DNA from 2 places in the Aeribacillus sp. FSL M8-0254 genome. Region 2 is predicted to be linked to the other one. Evidence: a T-box and tRNA genes for the amino acid it is inferred to sense, from the RefSeq annotation. Region 2 holds a T-box; the other holds one or more tRNA genes.
The links. The T-box of region 2 lies ahead of NSQ44_RS13480 (valine--tRNA ligase). A T-box ahead of a tRNA ligase gene usually reads a tRNA of that ligase, here a tRNA-Val.

Region 1: it encodes a tRNA-Val, which carries the amino acid that the T-box ahead of NSQ44_RS13480 (valine--tRNA ligase) is inferred to sense. The anticodon was not compared.

The regions. Positions count from the first base shown of each region.
Region 1 is NZ_JBBOZY010000001.1:1,137,341-1,148,393, forward strand. Features, by position in the region: gene NSQ44_RS05625 (TRAP transporter permease) at 1-792, shown strand, start outside; partial or broken gene NSQ44_RS05630 (IS110 family transposase) at 1,438-2,554, shown strand; gene NSQ44_RS05635 (DUF3006 domain-containing protein) at 3,155-3,370, opposite strand; partial or broken gene NSQ44_RS05640 (ComEC/Rec2 family competence protein) at 3,694-4,521, opposite strand; tRNA gene NSQ44_RS05645 (tRNA-Val) at 5,198-5,270, opposite strand; gene moaA (GTP 3',8-cyclase MoaA) at 5,738-6,757, shown strand; gene NSQ44_RS05655 (response regulator transcription factor) at 6,906-7,658, shown strand; gene NSQ44_RS05660 (XdhC family protein) at 7,670-8,758, shown strand; gene NSQ44_RS05665 (xanthine dehydrogenase family protein molybdopterin-binding subunit) at 9,280-11,053, shown strand, end outside.
Region 2 is NZ_JBBOZY010000001.1:2,771,247-2,782,299, reverse strand. Features, by position in the region: gene hemA (glutamyl-tRNA reductase) at 1-947, shown strand, start outside; gene NSQ44_RS13520 (cytochrome c biogenesis protein) at 968-1,789, shown strand; gene hemC (hydroxymethylbilane synthase) at 1,813-2,754, shown strand; gene NSQ44_RS13510 (uroporphyrinogen-III synthase) at 2,751-3,548, shown strand; gene hemB (porphobilinogen synthase) at 3,552-4,535, shown strand; gene hemL (glutamate-1-semialdehyde 2,1-aminomutase) at 4,552-5,835, shown strand; gene spoVID (stage VI sporulation protein D) at 5,969-7,111, shown strand; gene ysxE (spore coat protein YsxE) at 7,185-8,198, shown strand; gene NSQ44_RS13485 (hypothetical protein) at 8,217-8,408, opposite strand; T-box leader at 8,555-8,777, shown strand; gene NSQ44_RS13480 (valine--tRNA ligase) at 8,831-11,053, shown strand, end outside.

The DNA.
Region 1 (11,053 bases), 1.6 Mb from region 2:
ATATGTATTTCGATTGTCGCTGGATTTTTAAATCGCGAGAATCGGATGAGATTTAAGGATATTGTATTAGCGCTCGTCGACGGCGCCCGTACAGCGTTAGGGGTTGCGGCAGCAACAGCCGCTGCCGGAATTATTGTCGGCGTTGTGACGAAAACCGGGCTTGGTTTGAAGCTTGCTAACGGGTTGCTTGATATCGCCGGGGGCAATCTCATTCCGACATTAATGCTGACGATGATAGCTTCGTTGATTCTTGGAATGGGTTCACCGACTACAGCGAACTATGTTATTACCTCAACGATTGCTGCACCAGCGATTATTTTGTTAGGAGTACCTGATCTGTCTGCACATTTATTTGTGTTCTATTTCGGGATTATTGCCGACATTACACCGCCAGTAGCCCTTGCAGCCTTTGCCGCAGCCGGTGTATCAGGAGGAGAACCGATCCGAACGGGAATTCACTCTTCAAAATTGGCAATCGCCGCCTTTATCATTCCGTATATTTTCGTTTTGTCTCCGCAAATGTTAATGATTGATACGACATGGCTTGAAATTTTATGGGTAGTCTTTACGGCGTTTTGCGGAATGATCGCAATTGGAGCCGGGATGATCGGATATTGGATGAGAAACATGCATTTGATTGAACGAATTGCTGCGGTCGTGGCCGGGCTGTTGCTGATTTATCCAGAACGTTTTTCAGACATAACAGGTCTCATCATTTTCATCGCATTATATGCGTTTCAATATATATGGAAATACGGAGCTGATCAAAAAGTGAAAGGTGAAAGCATATAAAGAAGACAGGTTGTTATGAAGAATCGATCCAATGATTAGAACATGATTCAGTCTTCTTACAGGCGGAATCATTGAGACGCAGAATAAACGCGGAGAGCAATTCACATTGGAACGAACAAAATCAGGATAAAATGTCGGGGAACTTGAAAGAGATGTGTTGGAATCGATCCATAAATTTGCAGAAGACGTTCTCCAAAAGGATGATATGACTCAGCTTGTTTTGTTATGCGAAAAATAAAACTGGTTTTTTGACAGGCTGAATTGCTTGTAAAAATGAAAAAGGGGCAAACAAAATTGAAAATACAGCAAGCTTCTAAAAATCTTTTGGGGAACGGCTGCTCGTGTGTAAGCGGTTGATAGCGGGACAGTTTTATATCATAAATAAAAACATCCATGAGTAATTTTACTCCCCACTCATACATGAAAATCCATCATTCCTTCCCATAATGGATATGAACGCAAACAGTTTTGAAAGACGTTCTCTTTAATGGTGGTTCGACCCTGTAATAAAAACTGTTTGAGTCCATTTGGTGTTCCACCCATTGTCAGCCCTTTTCGTGTGAAAAGGTGACTACGAACAGAAAAATGCCTAACGTGCAAATGGACTCCCTGTTTGCGAATTTATCGATGGAAGGAGTAAGAATCATGGATGTTCTTTATCATCGTTGTGCAGGATTAGATATCCATGCCGAAACAATTGTCGTTTGTGCTCTTCTTGGAGAGGAAGAACACGTTCAAAAGGAAGTTGAAACATTTCCTACTTTCACGAAAGACTTGTTTCGTCTTCTGAAATGGTTAGAAGATCGCGGTTGCGATGGAGAGTACGGGCGTTTACTGGAAACCTGTGTTCAATATTTTGGAAGATTACTTTGACATTACACTTGCCAACGCTCAGCGAATCAAAAATGTACCGGGGAGAAAAACCGATGTTTCCGATGCAGAATGGATCGCCAAATTGTTGCGTTACGGATTGATCGAGAAGAGTTTCGTACCTCCTGAAAGCATTCGAGAATGACGGGATTTAACTCGCTTGCGCAAAAAATGGATCGGGCAGTTAACCGCGGAGAAAAACCGCATTCAAAAAGTGTTGGAATGTTCCAATATCAAGTTAAGTTCCGTGATTTCGGATGTATTTGGTGTATCTGGGCGAAAGCTACTGGAACGTTTAATGAAACAGGGATACATCGAAGAAACCGAAGTCGATGCTTGCATTCACAGGAGTATGAAGAGGAAAAAACAACAAATTCAGGATTCTCTCTTTGGTACATTGACCAACCATCAACTGTTCATGATTCGCCAATCGTGGAAGCACATCGAATCGTTGGAAAGTTTACTTCGAGACATCGAAGAACGAATCGACCAACTCTTACAAGTATACAAACAAGAGATGGAGCTTCTTGTGACCATACCGGGGGTCAAGAAGGAAACCGCTGCCGTGATTATCGCTGAAATCGGAGTCGATATGGGACAATTTCCAACGTCTCAACACCTCGCTTCATGGGCGGGAGTCGCGCCGGGAAATCATGAAAGTGCTGGAAAACGAAAAAGTACCCGAACGACGAAGGGGAATCCGCATATCAAGTCGGCGTTATGTGAGGCGGCTTGGGCTTTGTCTCGATGTAGGAATCAACGTTTGGCAGCGAAATATTGGTCATTGGCGGCACGCAGGGGAAAGAAAAAAGCACTCGTTGCGATCGCGCACCGAATGCTTACCATCATTTACTGCATCATTTCTCGAAAAGAACCGTTTCGAGAGCAGTAAATAAATTAGTATAACCAAAAAGGTTCAGAAATATACGAGATACCTAAAAATAAGGTAGCTCTGCTTTCCTATTGCCTTTTTTTGGTCGTTAATAGGGTATCCAATTTGATTGTGGGGTATACCGCTTCAGCCATGGTTAATTGATTTTCACAGAAAAAGAGCCTGCAGAAAACTTATTTTTCCGTTTTAGACTGCATGATTTGAAATGCGAGTTTGTTGGTTATAACGATTGTTTTATAGCATGATTTTTTCCAATTGTTGAGTATACAAACTTTCTATCAATCCAGTAAGATCGTCCCTTTTCGGTACGAACATTGTGAGTCCGATTTATTTTTGTGCTGCAAAATTCAAAATGTTGTTTAAAAAAACCGCTTTATGTCACGAATAGGTGGGAAATGGAGTGGCATTTCAACCTAGACGGCAAAATGAAATCCGATAGAAAACGAAAATTTAAATCTATAAAAAGCCAAGCAAAGAGGAAAAAATGAATGATCAGCTCTATAGGCGCGATTCTAAAACGGCAAAAAATAATGAAGTGGAAGCATCATTTGACACATCCACTTCGATCATATTTGCTTGAAATCTTAATTGAAAAAACGATTAATCTTCAAACAATTCGTCCATTAACTCTTCAATTTCTTGTCTTCGTTTGCTTGTTTCTTGTTTATCGACATAATAACGGTTATTTTTCTGAATAATTACATCTCCCGTTTCTGCGTTTTTAGGCAACTGGCTTTTTAAAATTTCGATTATTTTGCCGTTTTCATCTTCGCAGACTGCGATGTCATTTTCAAATCGATCAATAATAAATTTCATAATGTCCCACCTTATCTAGGAGTGAAAGATGTTTGTGCTTTATAAGTTTTGTTTTTATAAGTGGCTGATACATCGATTTTAACAGTATAACCTTTTGCAGCACGGCCGATTTTTACCGACAATGGCTTGCCAATAGTACCGGTATAAGTGGTGTTTTTGCTTTTATATTTAAAAACAGCTTTATATTTTGTTCCATTTGGCAGCCCTTTTACATTCAGTTTTATTGTTGAGTTTTGCTTTGGAGTTTTGTTATCGACACTTGCTGTTAATTTGTAGCTAGTTGGTTTGCTTGCTGCACCGGACGATGCCGCTTTTACATTAAAGGAAAGATTGGAGCCGTTCGTTGTTGCCACAATATGGCCTTGTTTATTCGTTCTAAAAGTGTTTATTTTGTATGCTTTCAGCCGATTGATCACATCTTGAGTAGGATGGCCGTATGAGTTCTTGCCGACGGAAATGACGGCATATGTCGGTTTTACTGAGTTTAACAGCGCTGTGCCTGTAGATGTTTTGGCGCCATGGTGTCCTACTTTTAGGACGTCAGCTCGCAAATATTGTTTAGCTTTAATCATATCCGATTCTGCTTTAAGTTCCGCATCACCAGTGAAAAGAAATGATTTTTTACCGTAAGTAAGCTTTAAAACAGCACTCCAGTTGTTTAAGTCGCTTTTTGGATATGCTTTGACAGGCCCAACGAATTTTGCGGTAACTCCTTTGATCGGCAAAGCAACATTTGCTTGAGCGGTCTTTATTTTTTTGCCTTCACGCTTAACAGCATTTAAAAAGTCTTTGTAGCTTTCCGTCGTATGGCTGACTTTTGGCGCATACACTTGCTCTACTCGAAAAGCAGATAGGACAGTGTCCAGACCGCCAATATGATCTGCGTCCGGATGAGTTGCAATCATTATTTCGATATCATCCACTTTTTGCTTTTTCAAATAATTAACAACGTCATCTCCATAACTGTTATTTCCGCCATCAATGAGAATATCTTCTCCATTCGGAGCTTTTATGTAAATTGCGTCTCCTTGTCCGACATTAATAAAATGAACATACATATTTTTTGCCTGAGCGCTTGTTGTTTCGTGAAACGGCATCAGCAAAAAAGAAAATGCAAACACTATCGAAAACAATAGCTTACGTAATTTCATCAAAATCCCTCCGAGTACTGAATAGATCAAATTGATTATACAGCGTGGTAGGAAAAATTTACAAGATTTAATTTAGAAAATTTTATTTTTTTTTATAGAAAATTAAATTTTCTAGTCTAATTGAACTAAAGTCTCATCCGATTTTTTCATGCCGAAAAAAGAAGCCGACCCAAAAGGCTTGGATCGGCCTAAACAGACAAAGGTCTGTACATTTTTAATTTTGTTGAAATCTGGTCATCCCAAAATTTAATTTTTCAAACGCCACTGTTGGTGAATGGAGGAATCAAAAAGTTTAAGTAAAAAAACTAGTTTGCATATTTTAAAACAAGGAGAAACGTAATTTGTTAAAAACAATTGATAAGAAGATTAAATAAAACTTTGTGTTGCTAATTATTGTTGTCGCCAATTAGCTCGCTGTACCTAACTTTATTTAGCGTAAAAACATATTGTACAGTCAAAAAAGGTGAATATAACTAAAATTGTTAAAATGGAAAATTTGAATGATATAAAAGGCGTAAACAAAATTTACATTTAAAAAAATTACAAGTTAAATTGTCTGTTGAATAAACCTGATATTTTAATGTTTCGCCGTCAAAAAGTCGGCAAAAAAGAAGAGAAAAAGAAAACGCGATTCTTGTATTTCACAAGAACCACGTCATACTAAGGTTTTTAATGATGATTCCGACTGGGCTCGAACCAGCGACCTCCACCCTGTCAAGGTGGCGCTCTCCCTGCTGAGCTACGGAATCATATTAACAAAACAGATGAATTTCTAATGCGTTTTTTTGACAATACCTATTGTAATGTTGTTATAAAAATATGTCAAGCCTCAATATGCAAGTTTTTTTACTTGCTGTAGTTTTTAATCATTGATAAGCTCTTTCTGGTCTTAGAATCTAAATTGATAAAAGGAAGTGCTTTTAATAGAAGCACAAATGTTGAGAATTATAAATTATGCGAAACGACCAACCGGATTACCGGGCGGTTTTTGTTTCTGATTGACGACAAAGTGCAACAGTAGTTATTTTTTCGTTTTATCTAAATAATCTGTAAGGAGTCCTCTTTGTTATACAAAATGATAGGAAAGAAAAACGAAAAACAGGAGTGTCCTTTTGCCTTTCATGCAATATTTTTGAAATCGTTTTAATAATTTGATAGGATAACATTTATAATATCGATCATTTTTGAAAATCCTTATAAAGGAATGTGATAAAAAATGAAAAAAGACCAAGTCTTGGATCAGAGGCACCGCCCTTTGCGCGATTTGCGTATTTCTGTAACCGACCGATGCAATTTCCGGTGCACGTATTGTATGCCGAAAGAGATATTCGGAGATGATTATCAATTCCTTCCGAAGGATCACTTGTTGACGTTTGAAGAAATTGTCCGGCTCACGAAAATTTTTGTTGAGCTTGGCGTGAAGAAAATTAAGCTGACTGGAGGCGAACCGCTTCTTCGAAAGGATGTATATAAACTAATTGCCATGCTTTCAAAAATTGAAGGAATTCATGATATTGGTTTGACAACAAACGGCGTGTATTTAAAAAAGTATGGCTCAAAATTGTATGAAGCAGGTCTTCGCCGATTGAACATCAGCCTTGATGCAATTGATGACGATACGTTTCGCCGTCTAAATGGACGAAATATATCAGCAAAAACGGTCTTGGCAAATATTGATTATGCTGTATCGATCGGATTTTCGGTTAAAGTAAATATGGTTGTACAAAAAGGAGTAAATGATCACCAAATTTTGCCGATGACGGAATATTTTAAAAACAAGGGGATTCCATTAAGATTTATTGAATTTATGGATGTAGGCAATACAAACGGCTGGAATATGAAAGATGTATTGATAAAAAAAGATATTGTAAAGATGATTAGTTCTGTTTATTCCATTGAACCAATTGATGAAAACTACTTTGGAGAGGTAGCCAAGAGATATCGTCATCAAGACACAGGTTCAGAAATCGGATTTATTACATCAGTATCAGAACCATTTTGTTCAAGCTGTACGAGGGCGCGTATTTCATCAGACGGAAAGCTGTACACTTGTTTATATGCCCACGAAGGATTTGATTTACGGGATTTCATTCGTTCAGGAAAAAGTCCAGAAGAAATCAAAATGGCTATTGAACGTGTTTGGCAAAATCGTAAAGATCAATATTCTGTTGAACGTACAGAAAACAAAGGTATGTTGAACAAAAATAAAATTGAGATGTCATATATAGGAGGATAAACAATCGGCGTTTGGTGATGAAATGCTGATTGTTTTTTTTATTTTTTTTAGAAAATTCAAAAGAGAAAAAATCAAAATTGAAATCGCAAAATTTTTAAACCATTAAAATACATTTTTATCTAATATATAGAAGCAAGGAGGGGAGCAATTGGCTGATGTATTAATTGTTGATAATGATAAATCTGCTCGGAAGGATGTAAAGTCAATTATTGAAGATAGTAAATTCAGCTTTCTTTCCATTTATGAAGCAAGTACATCTCAACGAGGTATGATCCTTTTAAAGCAAAATCGACCGACTATACTCATTGTGGATATCTCCTTGCCAGATATAGACGGTATTAAATTAGGGAGATCAGCGTTAGAGCTGTATCCAGATTTGCCCGTGATTGTTGTGACTCAGTTAAAAATGTTCGAGTTTGTTCAGGAAGCGATCAACTCAGGTTTTTCAGCTTATTTGTTGAAACCGCTTTCCAAAAATGAACTGCTTGATACATTTGAGCGGATTTTGCCCCAAGGATTAAATAAAGAAATTAATCAAACCATCAATGGTAAAAGTCATTTTTCCTCTGACTTAAAAAATCCGATCGAAAGTGCCATTCAGTTTATTCAAATGAATTATGGTTATGCTCTTACTTTAAAAGAAGTGGCAAATCAAGTATATTTAAGTCCATCTTATTTCAGCCGATTGTTTAAAGAAGAAGTTGGTATGACATTTGTGGAATATTTAACGTTTGTTAGAGTTCAAAAAGCTAAAACGCTGCTTAGAGTTTCGAGTCTTCCGATTGAAATTATCGCTAACAATACCGGTTTTTCAAATGCAAGCTATTTTGCAACCGCTTTTAAAAAAATGGCTGGGAAGACGCCAAGAGAGTATCGGGAGCAGTTTCATTTTAAAGAATAGGAGGTGAAGTCGTGATTACGATTAAAAAGGAATTGGAACGCTGCAAAAAGGAAGGGTTATCAGGTGTTATTGGAACCATTATTTCTACAAAAGGATCTACCTACCAAAAGACAGGGGCAAAATGCTTCATATCAGAAGATCGAAAGCTAACAGGTCTTTTAAGCGGAGGCTGCGTCGAAGCAGATATTGTAGAACATGCTGTAAAAGTGCTCGAAACGGGTAAGCCGGCAGTTCTCCACTATGATTTTTACGGAGAAGAGGATATTGTTTGGGGACTTGGTGTCGGCTGTAATGGGAAAATGAACATATTTTTACAACCATATCTGCCAAAAAAGCAGCCTGAAAGGACAGAAGTGATTGATCAATATTTTTCTCAATCCCTCCAAAAACAATTACACGCTGTCACGATCGTGAATGCGAAAGATGAAAATCTTCAAGGAAAAATGTGGATCCTAGACCCTTTGCAAAGTAATGACGACTCACTTATTACCGTTTCTGAAATTGCTCATGATTATCAAGATCGGAAAAACAATTTAAAAAATGAAATGGTTTATTTAGGTGGTGAAAAAGAATTGTACGTATATTATGAATCATTAAGTCCACCACCACACTTAAAGATTTTTGGCGCAGGTCCTGATGCCATTCCGCTTGTCAAAATGGCGAAAAGCTTGAAATGGATTGTGACTGTTCTTGACCATCGTCCTACTCATTGCAATGAAAATAATTTTCCTGATGCTGATTTTATCCAAGTTTATCCTAAAGGGTCTGTTCCTGACGTTTCGTTTAATGAAAACACATATGTCATTATAATGACACACAATTTTTTACACGATCAAGAAATATTAGAATCCATCATTCATTCAAATGCGGCTTACATTGGTCTATTAGGTCCGAAAAAAAGAACTGCCCAATTAATTGAAAGCAGCCAAACTCTGAAGGCTCATCCTTCTATTCAGCAAATTCATAGTCCTATCGGTCTTGATATTGGAGCGAAAACACCGGAAGAAATTGCCTTTAGTATTTTGGCTGAAATTATGACGGTGTACAGAGGCGGAACAGGAAAGAAATTATCAGAGCTGGCGGCAATGGCTTATTCCTAAAAAAAGATACATCAGTCATAAAGGTGAAAAAACATATTTTGTTGAGTGATATCAGCTGCAGTTTTTTCAAAGTGGATGGTCAAACACAATCTATTAATACCATCTATTGGAAAGGTATTGACCAAAATACCGTGGATGAAAGTAAAAAATCTCAGTTAAGCGGTATTGCTGCTGTCTTAACTCGGACCTGAAGTTTCTATGAAATAAGTAAACCGATTGGTTTTAGGAGATATTACCAATCAATACTGATTACATTGCTAAAAATAAGATTAAAAAATGTATCTGACAAGACTGACACCGTAGTTGCGTTATTGTGCTGTGATTCAATGCTATGAAAGAAATAGGAACCTGTTTATTGTTCAAGCAAAATATCGAATTAAAAAGGTCATCCAGTTCTTTAAAGGGATGAGCCAAAAGGGCAAAAATTCGTAATGATATTTGTTTTGCTGCGATCGTAATATCCTCAAGTTATTGAGTCACCACAAAATTATGAGAGATTTCTTCGGAAGGAGGTAAGTTAAATGAGTAAAGTGATTGGGAAAAGAGTGACGCGTGTTGAAGATGCTAGATTATTGACTGGTCAGGGAAAATATATTGATGACATCGGTACCCCGCCGAATACTGGTCATGTGGCCATTTTAAGGAGCCCTTATCCGCATGCCAAAATTGTGTCTATCGATTATTCGGAAGCCTTAGAAATTCCTGGAGTAAAGGGTGTTGTAACAGGTAAGGATGTACATCCTCTATTAAATCCTTTTAGTGTTGGCGTCAGTGCTCCAGTACACTATTATCCAATTGCTATTGATAAAGTTCGTTTTGTAGGTGAGCCAGTAGCAGTTGTCGTGGCAAAAAACCGATATATTGCGGAGGATGCGTTAGAAAAAATTAAGGTGAAATATGAAAATCTTGAACCAATTGTAGATATTGAACGTGCGCTCGAAAAAGGAGCACCTATTTTACATGAAAATGTTGGTTCAAATATCGCTAATCATCGAACTTTTCATTATGGAGATGTAGAGAAGGCTTTTGAGAAAGCTGACAAAATCATCAAGCATCGTTTTCAATTTCCGAAATATTCTGCGACGCCAGTTGAAACATACGGCATTATTGCACAATACGATCATAGCTCTGATAGTTATACGGTTCACGCAAACTTTCACGGACCGTTTGTGCTTCATTCGATTATGGCAGGTGCATTAAAAATTCCAAGCAATCGGTTGCGAATTATCATACCAAAGGATATTGGCGGCAGTTATGGAATTAAGGCAGGAATATTCCCGTATATCGTTCTTTGTTCCGTTGTAAGCCGTCTCGTAGGCTGTCCAGTGAAATGGATCGAGGACAGGCAGGAGCATTTAGCAGCTAGTTCAAGCTGTACGGATCGCGTCACATATATAGAAGCGGCTGTAAAAGATGATGGGAAAATACTCGGATTAAAAATGAAAATGATGGATAACGTAGGTGCATATATTCGGGCACCAGAGCCGGCATGTTTGTACCGGAACCATGCTAATACAACAGGTGCCTATGATATTCCAAACTTAATGATTGATGCGTATGCCGTTATGACGAATAAATTGCCGACAGGGCTTATACGCGGATATGGGGGACAAGAAACGTATTTCCCTCTTGAACGGATCATGCAAATGATTGCGGATGAATTAAAATTAGAGCCAACTGAAGTGATTAAACGAAATTTAATTAAAAAAGAACAATTTCCATACAAAACGGCATCTGGTGGAGTGTATGATAGCGGCGACTATGAAAAAGCGTTTGACCTGCTGTTAAAAGTCGGAAAATATGATGAATTCCGAAAAAAACAAGCTGAAGCACGCAAGAAAGGAAAGCTTCTAGGTGTTGGTCTTGCTGTGATCGTTGAACCATCTGGTTCAAATATGGGTTACATTACGATCGCCTTAACCCCAGAGGAAAGAAAAGCAGGATTGCCGAAATCAGGTTGTTCAGAAGCGGCGACGATTTCGATGGATCCGATGGGAAATGTGAATGTGCGCATTAGTACAACACCATCCGGACAAGGGCATGAAACGGTCGCTAGCCAAATCGTATCGGAAATTCTCGGAATTCCGCATGACAAAATTAATGTTGTAGCTGAACTTGATACAGCTACAAGTGCCTGGTCTATTGCTTCCGGAAGCTATTCCAGCCGGTTTGCGTCACTCGGATCAAGCGCTGTGTACTACGCAGCTCATAAGGTAAAAAATAAACTCATAAAAATTGCCGCACATTTTTTAAAAGTGAAGGAAGAAGATTTAACGATCGAAAACGGTAAGATCG
Region 2 (11,053 bases):
ATAACACGATCGGAACGATTTTTAATCAACTGTTTAAACAGGCAGTAACATTGGCTAAAGAAGCCCATTCGGAAACGGAAATCGGTTCAAATGCTGTTTCCGTCAGCTATGCTGCCGTAGAATTGGCAAAAAAAATTTTCGGCGACCTATCCAGCAAGCATGTGCTTATTTTAGGCGCAGGAAAAATGGGAGAGCTTGCCGTACAAAATTTACATGGCAGCGGAGTCAAACAAATTACGGTTATGAACCGTACATTTGAAAAGGCGAATGAATTGGCGAAGCGTTTTTCCGGACAAGCAAAAATAATGTCTGAGCTTCAGTGTGCGCTTATTGAGGCAGATATTTTAATTAGTTCAACAGGTGCAAAGAGTTTTGTGATTTCGAAAGACATGATGTTAGATGTTGAAAAGTTAAGAAAAGGCCGCCCGTTTCTGATGGTGGATATTGCGGTTCCACGCGATTTAGATCCTGCATTGAGTGAAATAGACAGCATTTTTTTATATGATATTGATGATTTGGAAGGAATTGTCGAAGCGAATTTGCAGGAAAGAAAAGAAGCGGCTGAACAAATTGAAATCATGATCGAGCGAGAGGTCTTGGAGTTTTCGAAATGGCTGAATACATTAGGGGTTGTTCCGGTTATTGCTGCATTGAGGGAAAAAGCTCTTCTTATCCAATCGGAAACAATGAAAAGTATTGAACGGAAGCTGCCGAATTTGACAGAACGCGAAAGAAAAATATTAAATAAACATACGAAAAGCATTGTCAATCAAATGTTGAGAGATCCGATTTTAAAAGTGAAAGAGCTGGCTGCTCTTCCAAATGGCGAACAATCTTTGGAATTATTTAAAGAGATTTTTAATTTAGATTTAGATGAAGAATTAATAGAACAAACTCCTTCCGTTCAATTAAAAACGCATTCAAAAAATGTTTCACTTGAAATGTAAGTGAAAGGAAAAACTACTATATGTTTGATTGGAATATCATTAGATTAAACGAATTGATGATTGTTTTATATGCATTGAGCGTTTTCTTATATTTTATAGATTTTTTGCATCATAACCGGAAGGCAAACAAAATAGCCTTCTGGTTACTTTCTATTGTCTGGGTTTTACAATCCTTTTTTTTATTTTCGCAAATGGCGCAAACGGGCAGATTTCCGGTTTTAAACATAGCGGAAGGTCTTTATTTTTATGCATGGGTATTGGTCACTCTTTCCCTTGTGATCAATCGGCTGCTTCGAGTCGATTTTATTGTCTTCTTTACGAATGTCATTGGTTTTATCATTATGGCCATCCGGACGTTTGCTCCTTCAGAGGCAGTATCGACTGAAGTATCCAGCAGGTTAATTTCAGAACTGTTATTGATCCATATCACGATGGCGATACTATCATACGGAGCGTTTTCGCTTTCATTTGTTTTTTCCATTCTTTATTTGATACAGCACAACTTATTAAAAAAGAAAAAATGGGGGAAAAGGCTTCATCGCATTCAAGATTTGGCAAAACTGGATTATATGACATATGTTTTAAATATGATCGGTGTACCTATATTGCTATTAGCTCTCATTTTAGGAATGATATGGGCTTATTTAAAGGTGCCAAATTTGAACTGGTATGATGCAAAAGTGATCGGCTCATTTTCTGTTTTAGGCATATACAGTTTTTATTTGTATGCCAGAGTAGTAAAAGAGTGGCAATGGAAAAGAATTGCCTTTTTAAACGTTGCCTCATTTTTAGTGCTGTTAATTAATTTCTTTTTATTTGGAAGCTTATCGAATTTCCATTAATGCATGTGCTCAGGAGGATGTTTATGCGAAAAATTATTGTCGGGTCAAGGCGAAGTCGGTTAGCAATCGCCCAAACAAATTGGGTGATCGAGAGATTAAAAGAGCTTGGAGCCCCATTTGAATTCGAAATAAAAGAAATTGTCACAAAAGGTGATAAAATAGTTGATGTCACTCTTTCAAAAGTAGGCGGGAAAGGCCTTTTTGTAAAAGAAATTGAGCAGGCTATGCTAAACGGTGATATTGATATGGCCGTGCACAGCATGAAGGATGTGCCGTCTGTCTTGCCGAATGGCTTGACGATCGGCTGCATTCCTAAACGAGAAGATTACCGCGATGTTTTGATTTCGAAGAATTGCCAAACTTTAAGAGATTTGAAAGCTGGCGCTGTTGTTGGAACGAGCAGCTTAAGAAGGAGCGCCCAAATTTTAGCCGTCCGCCCCGATGTAACCGTCCGTTGGATTCGCGGAAATATTGATACGCGTCTAAAGAAGCTGCGGGAAGGCAACGATTATGATGCAATCATTTTAGCAGCAGCAGGTCTTAAACGAATGGGCTGGAAAGACGAATTGGAAAAAGCGTACTTTTTACCGCCTGATATGTGCGTTCCGGCAGTCGGTCAGGGAGCTTTGGCGATAGAATGCCGAGAAGATGATCATGAACTGCTTGCAGCTTTAAGAAAACTAAATGACGAACGGACGGAGAAAGCCGTTTTAACAGAGCGGGCTTTTTTGCATGATATGGAAGGAAGCTGTCAAGTGCCAATTGCCGGTTTAGCTCAAGTTGATGAAAATGAAGAAATTGTGTTAACAGCACTTGTTGCATCTCCGAATGGAAAAACGGTATATAAAGAGACGAAAACTGGAAAAGATCCGAATTTACTTGGAAAGGATATGGCAGCACTTCTATCATCTCAAGGCGCCAAAGAGCTGGTCGAACAAGTGAGAAAGGAGCTAAACCATGAATGAGTGCTGAAAAACCATTGAATGGTTTTAATGTGTTAGTGACGAGAGCGAACAGCCAGGCTGCCGAATTCTCAAAGAAAATTCAAGCGGCGGGAGGCTGTCCTATAGAAGTTCCGTTAATTGCAACGAGGAAAACAGAAACGGATTTCAATGCCCTCCCCGTTTTAAAACAGTTAACATCTAAAGACTGGATTGTTTTTACTAGTGCAAACGGCGTTCAATATTTTTCCGAACATGTAAAAGACTTGTCATTGGAATTAGAAGATCTGAAAAACGTCAACGTTGCTTGCGTCGGTATAAAGACAAAAAAAGCTGCGGAGAAAATAGGATGGAAGGTTTCTTTATGTCCTGAAGAGTTTCGTGCCGAAAGCTTAGCGGAAGAATTAATCGATCATGTTCGGCAAGACAGCAAAATAGTAATTGCCCGCGGGAATTTGGCACGCACTTATTTACGTGAAGTATTAACAGAAAAAAAGATTTTTTTCTTTGATTTTGTTGTTTATGAAACAATACAATTGTTGGAAAATGAAAAAGAAGTGTTGCATTTGCTTGAAAATAAAACGATTGATTTTATTACACTGACGAGTTCTTCCACAGCTTCTGCATTTATGCAAATTGTCAAAAGAAACGGGCTGGAAAACAGGGTTCGGGATATTGTGTTTGTTTGCATCGGACCGATCACAAGAGATAAATTGCTGTCTTATAAAATAAAGTGTACTTGCATTATGCCGGAAAAATATACAATTGATGGAATGCTGGAAAAAATGTGTACATACGCAGAAAAAAGGGAGGAATAGATCATGCTGAATTTTGCACGGCACAGACGATTGCGGCATACAGCTAATCTGCGGGCTATGGTCAGGGAAACCCGCCTTCATAAAGAAGATTTAATATATCCGATTTTTGTTGTCGAAGGAGAAAATCAAAAAAATCCAGTGCAATCGATGCCGGGAGTTTTTCAAGTTTCATTGGACCTGTTAAATGAAGAAATTGAAGAAGTTGTCAAGCTGGGAATTAAATCAGTTATTTTATTCGGCATTCCTCATGAAAAGGATGATGTCGGTTCAGGAGCATACCATGATCATGGCATCGTGCAGCGGGCTATCGCTCAAATTAAACAGCAGCATTCTGATCTTGTCGTTATCGCAGATACTTGTCTATGCGAATATACTGATCACGGTCATTGCGGAGTTGTGGAAAACGGACAAATTGTAAATGATGCTTCGTTAAAATTATTAGCCAAAACAGCTGTCAGCCAGGCAAAAGCCGGGGCGGATATAATTGCTCCATCCAATATGATGGACGGATTTGTCGCAGCCATTCGGGAAGCGCTTGATGAAGAAGGATTTGTTCATATTCCAATTATGTCATATGCGGTCAAATATGCCAGTGCTTTTTACGGACCGTTCCGGGAAGCAGCTGAAAGCACGCCGAAATTCGGTGATCGGAAGACGTACCAGATGGATCCGGCTAACAGGCTGGAGGCATTAAGGGAAGCAGAAGCAGATGTTGAACAAGGATGCGATTTTTTAATTGTGAAACCGGCGCTTTCTTATTTAGACATTGTCCGTGATGTTAAAAATCATTTTAACCTTCCTGTCGTTGCTTATAATGTAAGCGGCGAGTACTCAATGATTAAAGCGGCAGCTGAAAATGGATGGATTGATGAAAAAGGCACTGTCCTTGAAATGCTTACAAGCATGAAAAGAGCCGGCGCGGATTTAATGATTACGTACCATGCAAAAGATGTTGCCCGTTGGTTAGATGAACAGTCTGATTATTGAAAAGGGGGCTCATTTCATGAAATATGAACGTTCGAAAAAAGCATTTGAAAAAGCGAAGACGTTGATGCCCGGCGGGGTCAACAGCCCTGTGCGCGCGTTTAAATCCGTTCAAATGAATCCGATCTTTATTGAGCGCGGAAAAGGTTCTAAAGTGTATGACATTGATGGCAACGAATATATTGATTATGTTCTTTCATGGGGACCGTTAATTTTAGGACATGCAAATGACAGAGTTGTTGAAGCATTAAAGAAAATAGCGGAGCAAGGAACGAGCTTTGGGGCGCCGACCTTGATTGAAAATAAGCTGGCGGAGCTTGTTGTGGAGAGGGTTCCTTCCGTTGAAATTGTGCGGATGGTGAACTCTGGTACGGAAGCGACAATGAGCGCATTGCGCCTTGCCCGCGGATATACGGGAAGAAATAAAATTTTAAAATTTGAAGGATGTTATCATGGCCATGGAGATTCGCTGCTCATTAAGGCTGGATCAGGAGTTGCCACATTAGGGCTTCCGGATAGTCCAGGGGTGCCGGAAGGAATTGCCCAGCATACGATTACTGTTCCATATAATGATTTAGAGAGCGTCCGCTTTGCTTTTGAAAAATTTGGCGAAGACATAGCTGCCGTGATCGTCGAGCCAGTAGCCGGAAATATGGGTGTTGTACCGCCTAAAGAAGGCTTTTTAGAAGGCTTGCGCGAGATCACCAAACAATACGAATCGCTTCTGATTTTTGACGAAGTGATGACCGGTTTTCGCGTTGACTATCATTGCGCCCAAGGATACTTTGGAGTGACTCCGGATTTGACATGTTTAGGAAAAGTCATTGGAGGAGGACTTCCAGTCGGAGCCTATGGCGGACGGGCGGACATCATGGAAAAAATCGCTCCTGTCGGTCCTATTTATCAAGCGGGGACACTTTCAGGAAATCCGCTTGCGATGACAGCCGGATATGAAACACTCATTCAGCTTACACCAGACACATATAAAGAATTTAAAAGAAAAGCGGATAAATTAGAGGAAGGATTGCGCAAAGCTGCTCAAAAATATGAAATCCCTCATACGATTAATAGAGCGGGATCAATGATCGGATTTTTCTTTACAAATGAAGATGTTGTCAATTACGAAAAAGCAAAAACATCAAACCTTGATTTTTTTGCAAAGTATTATCGTGTTATGGCGGATGAAGGCATTTACTTGCCGCCTTCCCAATTTGAAGGAATGTTTCTGTCAACAGAGCATTCGGATGAAGATATTGAAAAAACAATTGAAGCATGTGAAAAAGCTTTTTCGGTTTTGAGATAACGAGCTAAAAGGACTAGCTTCTGATTGAAGCTGGTCCTTTTATTTTTGTTTCCCGTGCATATTTTGCCATCCTCCTTCATACATCTTTAATGGCACGATAAATTAGATTGATTGGAGAAAGGAGGAAGTCCGCATGTCCATTGAAGAAACGTCCGTTTTACGATTTTCGGTAGAGGAATCGGTCTTGTTTCGCCATCATTTTCAACCTTCTGAACTATTGTCCATTTCACTGGAACCTGACATCTCAATTGAAGAACATGATGGATATGTAACGATAAAAGGTGCTCTAGAGCTTTCTGGAGAATACAAATTCGATGGAGAGGAGCAACAGAACGATAAACTTCTTCAAACCTCCTCCATCGCCCGTTATATACAAAATGTAGAAGCGAGAAATGACGGTGTAATGGAATTTAGACACGAGCTTCCGGTCGATATTACAATACCAAAAAAAAGAATTGCCAATTTAGAAGAGGTGTTTGTGGCGATTGAATCATTTGATTATGATTTTCCGGAAGCAAATGGTTTAAAGCTTATAGCTGATCTATCCATTTACGGAATTCGAGAAGAGCAGGCGGAAGAAACTGCTGCAAATGAAGTGGACGAGATCATAGATGCTGAAGCGGAAATCTCAACCGTTCGACAGTCTGATGAAAGGGAAGAAGATGAAACCGAATCAACGCTCAAAGAAAATCGTTTCAATGATGAACCAATCAACAAAGCGGAAAATATTGAAAAAGACAATGAACAGAAAAGTCTTAATGAATATTTCGAATTCGATACAGCCGAACGCGATCAAAATGAGCAAATCGAAGATGATCGTGATGTTGTTCAAAAGGATGACAATGAAGAGACGGCAGACATTGTTTTTATGATGCCATTAAAGAGAGAAGAAGAAACGGAAACGGATTACGATACATTCACTGTTGAAGCGAAGAAAAATCAAGTCAGTTTGGAAGAGAAAGGCCGCATTGAAGAAGAAAAGCCAGTGATCAATAAAATTTCCAATTATGTCGAAAAAGACGATGAAGAAAAAGAATCTGTAAGGAAAAATGATAACACCTTATATTTAACAAAATTGTTTACGAAAAATGAAGAAGAAGAATTTTCTAAATTAAGAATGTACATTGTCCAGCAGGGAGACTCGCTCGAAAATATTTGCGAACGCTACAACATTACACTCCAGCAGCTCAATCGAGTAAATCAATTTCACCATGATAAAGAGATTAGTGAAGGAGACATTTTATATATCCCGGTTCTTGAAACACAACAAACGTAATTTTTGCAAGCGGCTTGAGAGGGATCAAACCAGCTCAAGCTTTTCTTTATTTTCTTTAAAGGCGTGTGGGAAGATGAGCGATGATCTGAAAACGGCCATGAGGATTTTGCAGCATTATCCAATCAAACCGATTTATTTAGAGAAAAAAACAAAAAATGTCTTGAAAATTCATTGTGAAAAAAGAACATATGCTTTAAAACGAACAACGATTAAAAAGCAAAGAAACATTCTAAAATTATATTCAATTTTTCACGACTTTCCATCTTTAGGAATCGTGCCGATTTATAGGACAACGAACGGAAATGTGTTTGTTAATGACTCAACGAAATCGTTTTATTTAATGCCTTGGATGGAAGGTTCAATCGTTGATGAAAAAAATGCCTCAATCCTTTTTTACCACTTAGCGAAACTCCATAAAAAAACAAAACAGGAAATCAACATACCTCTAGTTCAGCTCGAAAATGTGTATCAACAGATTCAGAACAAGTGGAAGAGAAATTTCAACCTGCTGGAAGCATTTATGGAACAAATCGAAAAAAAATGGTATATGTCGCCTTTTGAATTGGCGGTCTTCAGCTATTATTTTGAAACGAGGCAAGCCATCTTATTTGCTGAAGCAAAGCTTGATGAGTGGTATAACGAAATAAAGCAATCCCCTCACATGCGAATTGCACTGAACAAAGTAAATGTCTCCTTATCTCATTTTCTGTTCAATCCAAAAGGGAAAATTTATTTTATTAATATGGAAGATGCAGCATTTGCTACTCCAATTTACGACCTTTTCTTAATGTTTATGAACCTCTCCGAAACGGAACCAACCGTTAGTGATCAAAATGTGCAATATATATCAGATTACGAAAAAGTGCTTCCTTTAACAAAAGCTGAGAGATTGCTGTTGGTAAGCTATTTATCTTATCCAGCCAAATTAGTAAAGCTTGTCCGGCAATATCAAAAAAAGAAAAGCGAAAAGGGAGAATTAGAATATTGCAAACAGCTGTTAAGAGCATACTGGCAAATGAAAAATACCGGGTACATTGCTTTAAAATGGAATGAAAAACTAGAAAACGATTCATTGGCATCAGAATGAATGGGGGATCTGTCAGCTTTAACCCCGTTCCATATACAACGCGGCTGCTAGAAATAGTAAAATGGCTAATAAAATAATATCAAACATAGTTGGTAAAAGGATTGTTCGAATTCCCTGAAAAATCATTAAAGGAACGATGAACTGTTCAAGAGTAGATCGGAATTGTTTAATAAACGATTGAATATAGTATGGTTTTATTTTTTTTCTCATGTTGATCACCTTCAACTTTATTAACTTATATTATGAAATAAAGAACATTTTGTGATTTTTGTTTAAAGGTTAAGGAAGATGGGGAAAATATTGACGAAAAAAACAATTTTTTAGTACTATTAAATATAGAAATTTATATAGTTTGTGAAAATGTGTTGAAGGGGAGTAGTACAACGAACGACTCCTTCCAGAGAGGGAAATCGCAAGCTGGAAGATTTCCTAGGAGATCCCGTTGGAAAGTCGCCCTGGAGCAGCTTCCTTGAAAGCTTTTAGTAAAGGGAGCCGGCATTAGCCGTTACTTGAAAGAAGTGCACAGACGTATCTGTGAAAAAAGGTGGTACCGCGAAAACATCTCCTTTCGTCCTTTTAGGATGGAAGGAGTTTTTATATTTTAGAATGAAAATAAGGAGGTTTTCATAAATATGTCGAATTCAGAAATCACTCTTTCCCCAAAATACGATCCGAAAACGGTTGAAGAGGATCGGTATGCATTTTGGCTCGAGGGAAAATTTTTTGAAGCAAAAGATGATGAGGGGAAAACTCCTTTCACGATCGTTATTCCTCCGCCAAACGTCACCGGTAAGCTTCACCTTGGACATGCATGGGATACAACTCTTCAAGATATTATTACCCGAATGAAGCGAATGCAAGGGTACGATGTTTTGTGGCTGCCAGGGATGGATCATGCGGGAATCGCCACACAAGCCAAGGTGGAAGCAAGGCTGCGCGAAGAAGGGAAAAGTCGGTATGATCTCGGGCGGGAAAAATTTGTAGAAGAAACATGGAAATGGAAGGAAGAATATGCAGACCATATTCGCAAACAATGGGCAAAATTAGGCCTTGGTCTTGACTACACAAGAGAGAGGTTCACCCTTGATGAAGGTCTTTCAAAAGCTGTAAGAGAGGTTTTTGTATCGCTTTATAAAAAAGGTCTTATTTACCGAGGAGAGTACATTATTAACTGGGATCCGGTGACAAAAACAGCCCTTTCCGATATCGAAGTCATTTATAAAGAAGTGAAAGGGGCACTTTATCATTTAAAATATCCGCTGGCTGATGGATCCGGATATATTGAAGTCGCGACCACTCGCCCGGAAACGATGCTTGGGGATACAGCAGTGGCAGTTCATCCTGATGATGATAGGTATAAGCATTTAATCGGAAAAACAGTGAAGCTGCCAATAACAGGACGGGAAATTCCGATCGTCGCAGACGAATATGTCGATATGGAATTCGGTTCAGGAGCAGTAAAAATAACTCCTGCACACGATCCGAACGACTTTGAAATCGGAAACCGCCACAATTTAGAAAGAATATTAGTCATGAATGAAGACGGGACAATGAATGAAAAAGCGGGAAAATATGAAGGAATGGATCGCTTTGAATGCCGGAAGCAGTTGGTGAAAGACCTGCAGGAGGAAGGAATTTTATTTAAAATTGAAGAGCATATCCATTCCGTAGGCCATAGTGAACGAAGCGGAGCAGTTATCGAGCCGTATTTATCAACTCAATGGTTTGTGAAAATGAAGCCTTTGGCCGAAGCTGCTTTGAACCTTCAGAAAACAGAAGGGAAAGTTCATTTTATTCCTGAACGATTTGAAAAAACGTATTTGCATTGGCTGGAAAACATTCGCGACTGGTGTATTTCCCGTCAGTTATGGTGGGGACATCGCATTCCAGCTTGGTATCATAAGGAAACAGGCGAAGTTTATGTTGATCATGAGCCGCCTAAAGATATTGAAAATTGGGAGCAGGATCCAGATGTGTTAGATACATGGTTCAGCTCTGCTTTATGGCCGTTTTCAACAATGGGCTGGCCTGATAAAGAGGCAAAAGATTATAAACGCTATTATCCGACAGATGTCCTTGTTACCGGGTATGACATTATTTTCTTTTGGGTTTCGCGGATGATTTTCCAAGGATTGGAGTTTACTGGGAAAAGACCGTTTAAAGATGTTTTGATTCATGGACTTGTACGCGATTCAGAAGGAAGAAAAATGAGCAAATCATTAGGCAATGGCGTCGATCCGATGGATGTTATTGACAAATACGGTGCGGACTCTTTGCGCTACTTTTTAGCTACCGGCTCAAGCCCAGGACAGGATTTAAGATTCAGCTTTGAAAAAGTAGAAGCCGTGTGGAATTTTGCCAATAAAATATGGAACGCCTCCCGCTTTGTACTGATGAATTTGAACGGTTTAACATATGAAGAAATTGATTTAAACGGAAAAAAATCAGTGGTAGATAAATGGATTCTCACACGGTTAAATGAAACGATTGAGCTTGTCACAAGACTTGCGGAAAAATATGAATTTGGCGAAGCCGGTCGGGTGCTGTACAATTTTATTTGGGATGATTTTTGCGACTGGTATATTGAAATGGCAAAAATTCCGCTGTACGGAAATGATGAGGAAGCGAAAAAGACAACTCGTTCCATTTTGGCATATGTGTTAGATCAAACATTGCGACTCCTTCATCCTTTTATGCCGTTTATAACAGAAGAAATTTGGCAGCACCTTCCTCATCAGGGAGAATCGATTACAATTGCTTCATGGCCGGTTGTACGTCAGGAGCTTTCTGATGAAAAAGCTGCAAACGAAATGAAGCTTCTAGTTGATGTGATTCGCTCAGTCCGTAATATTCGC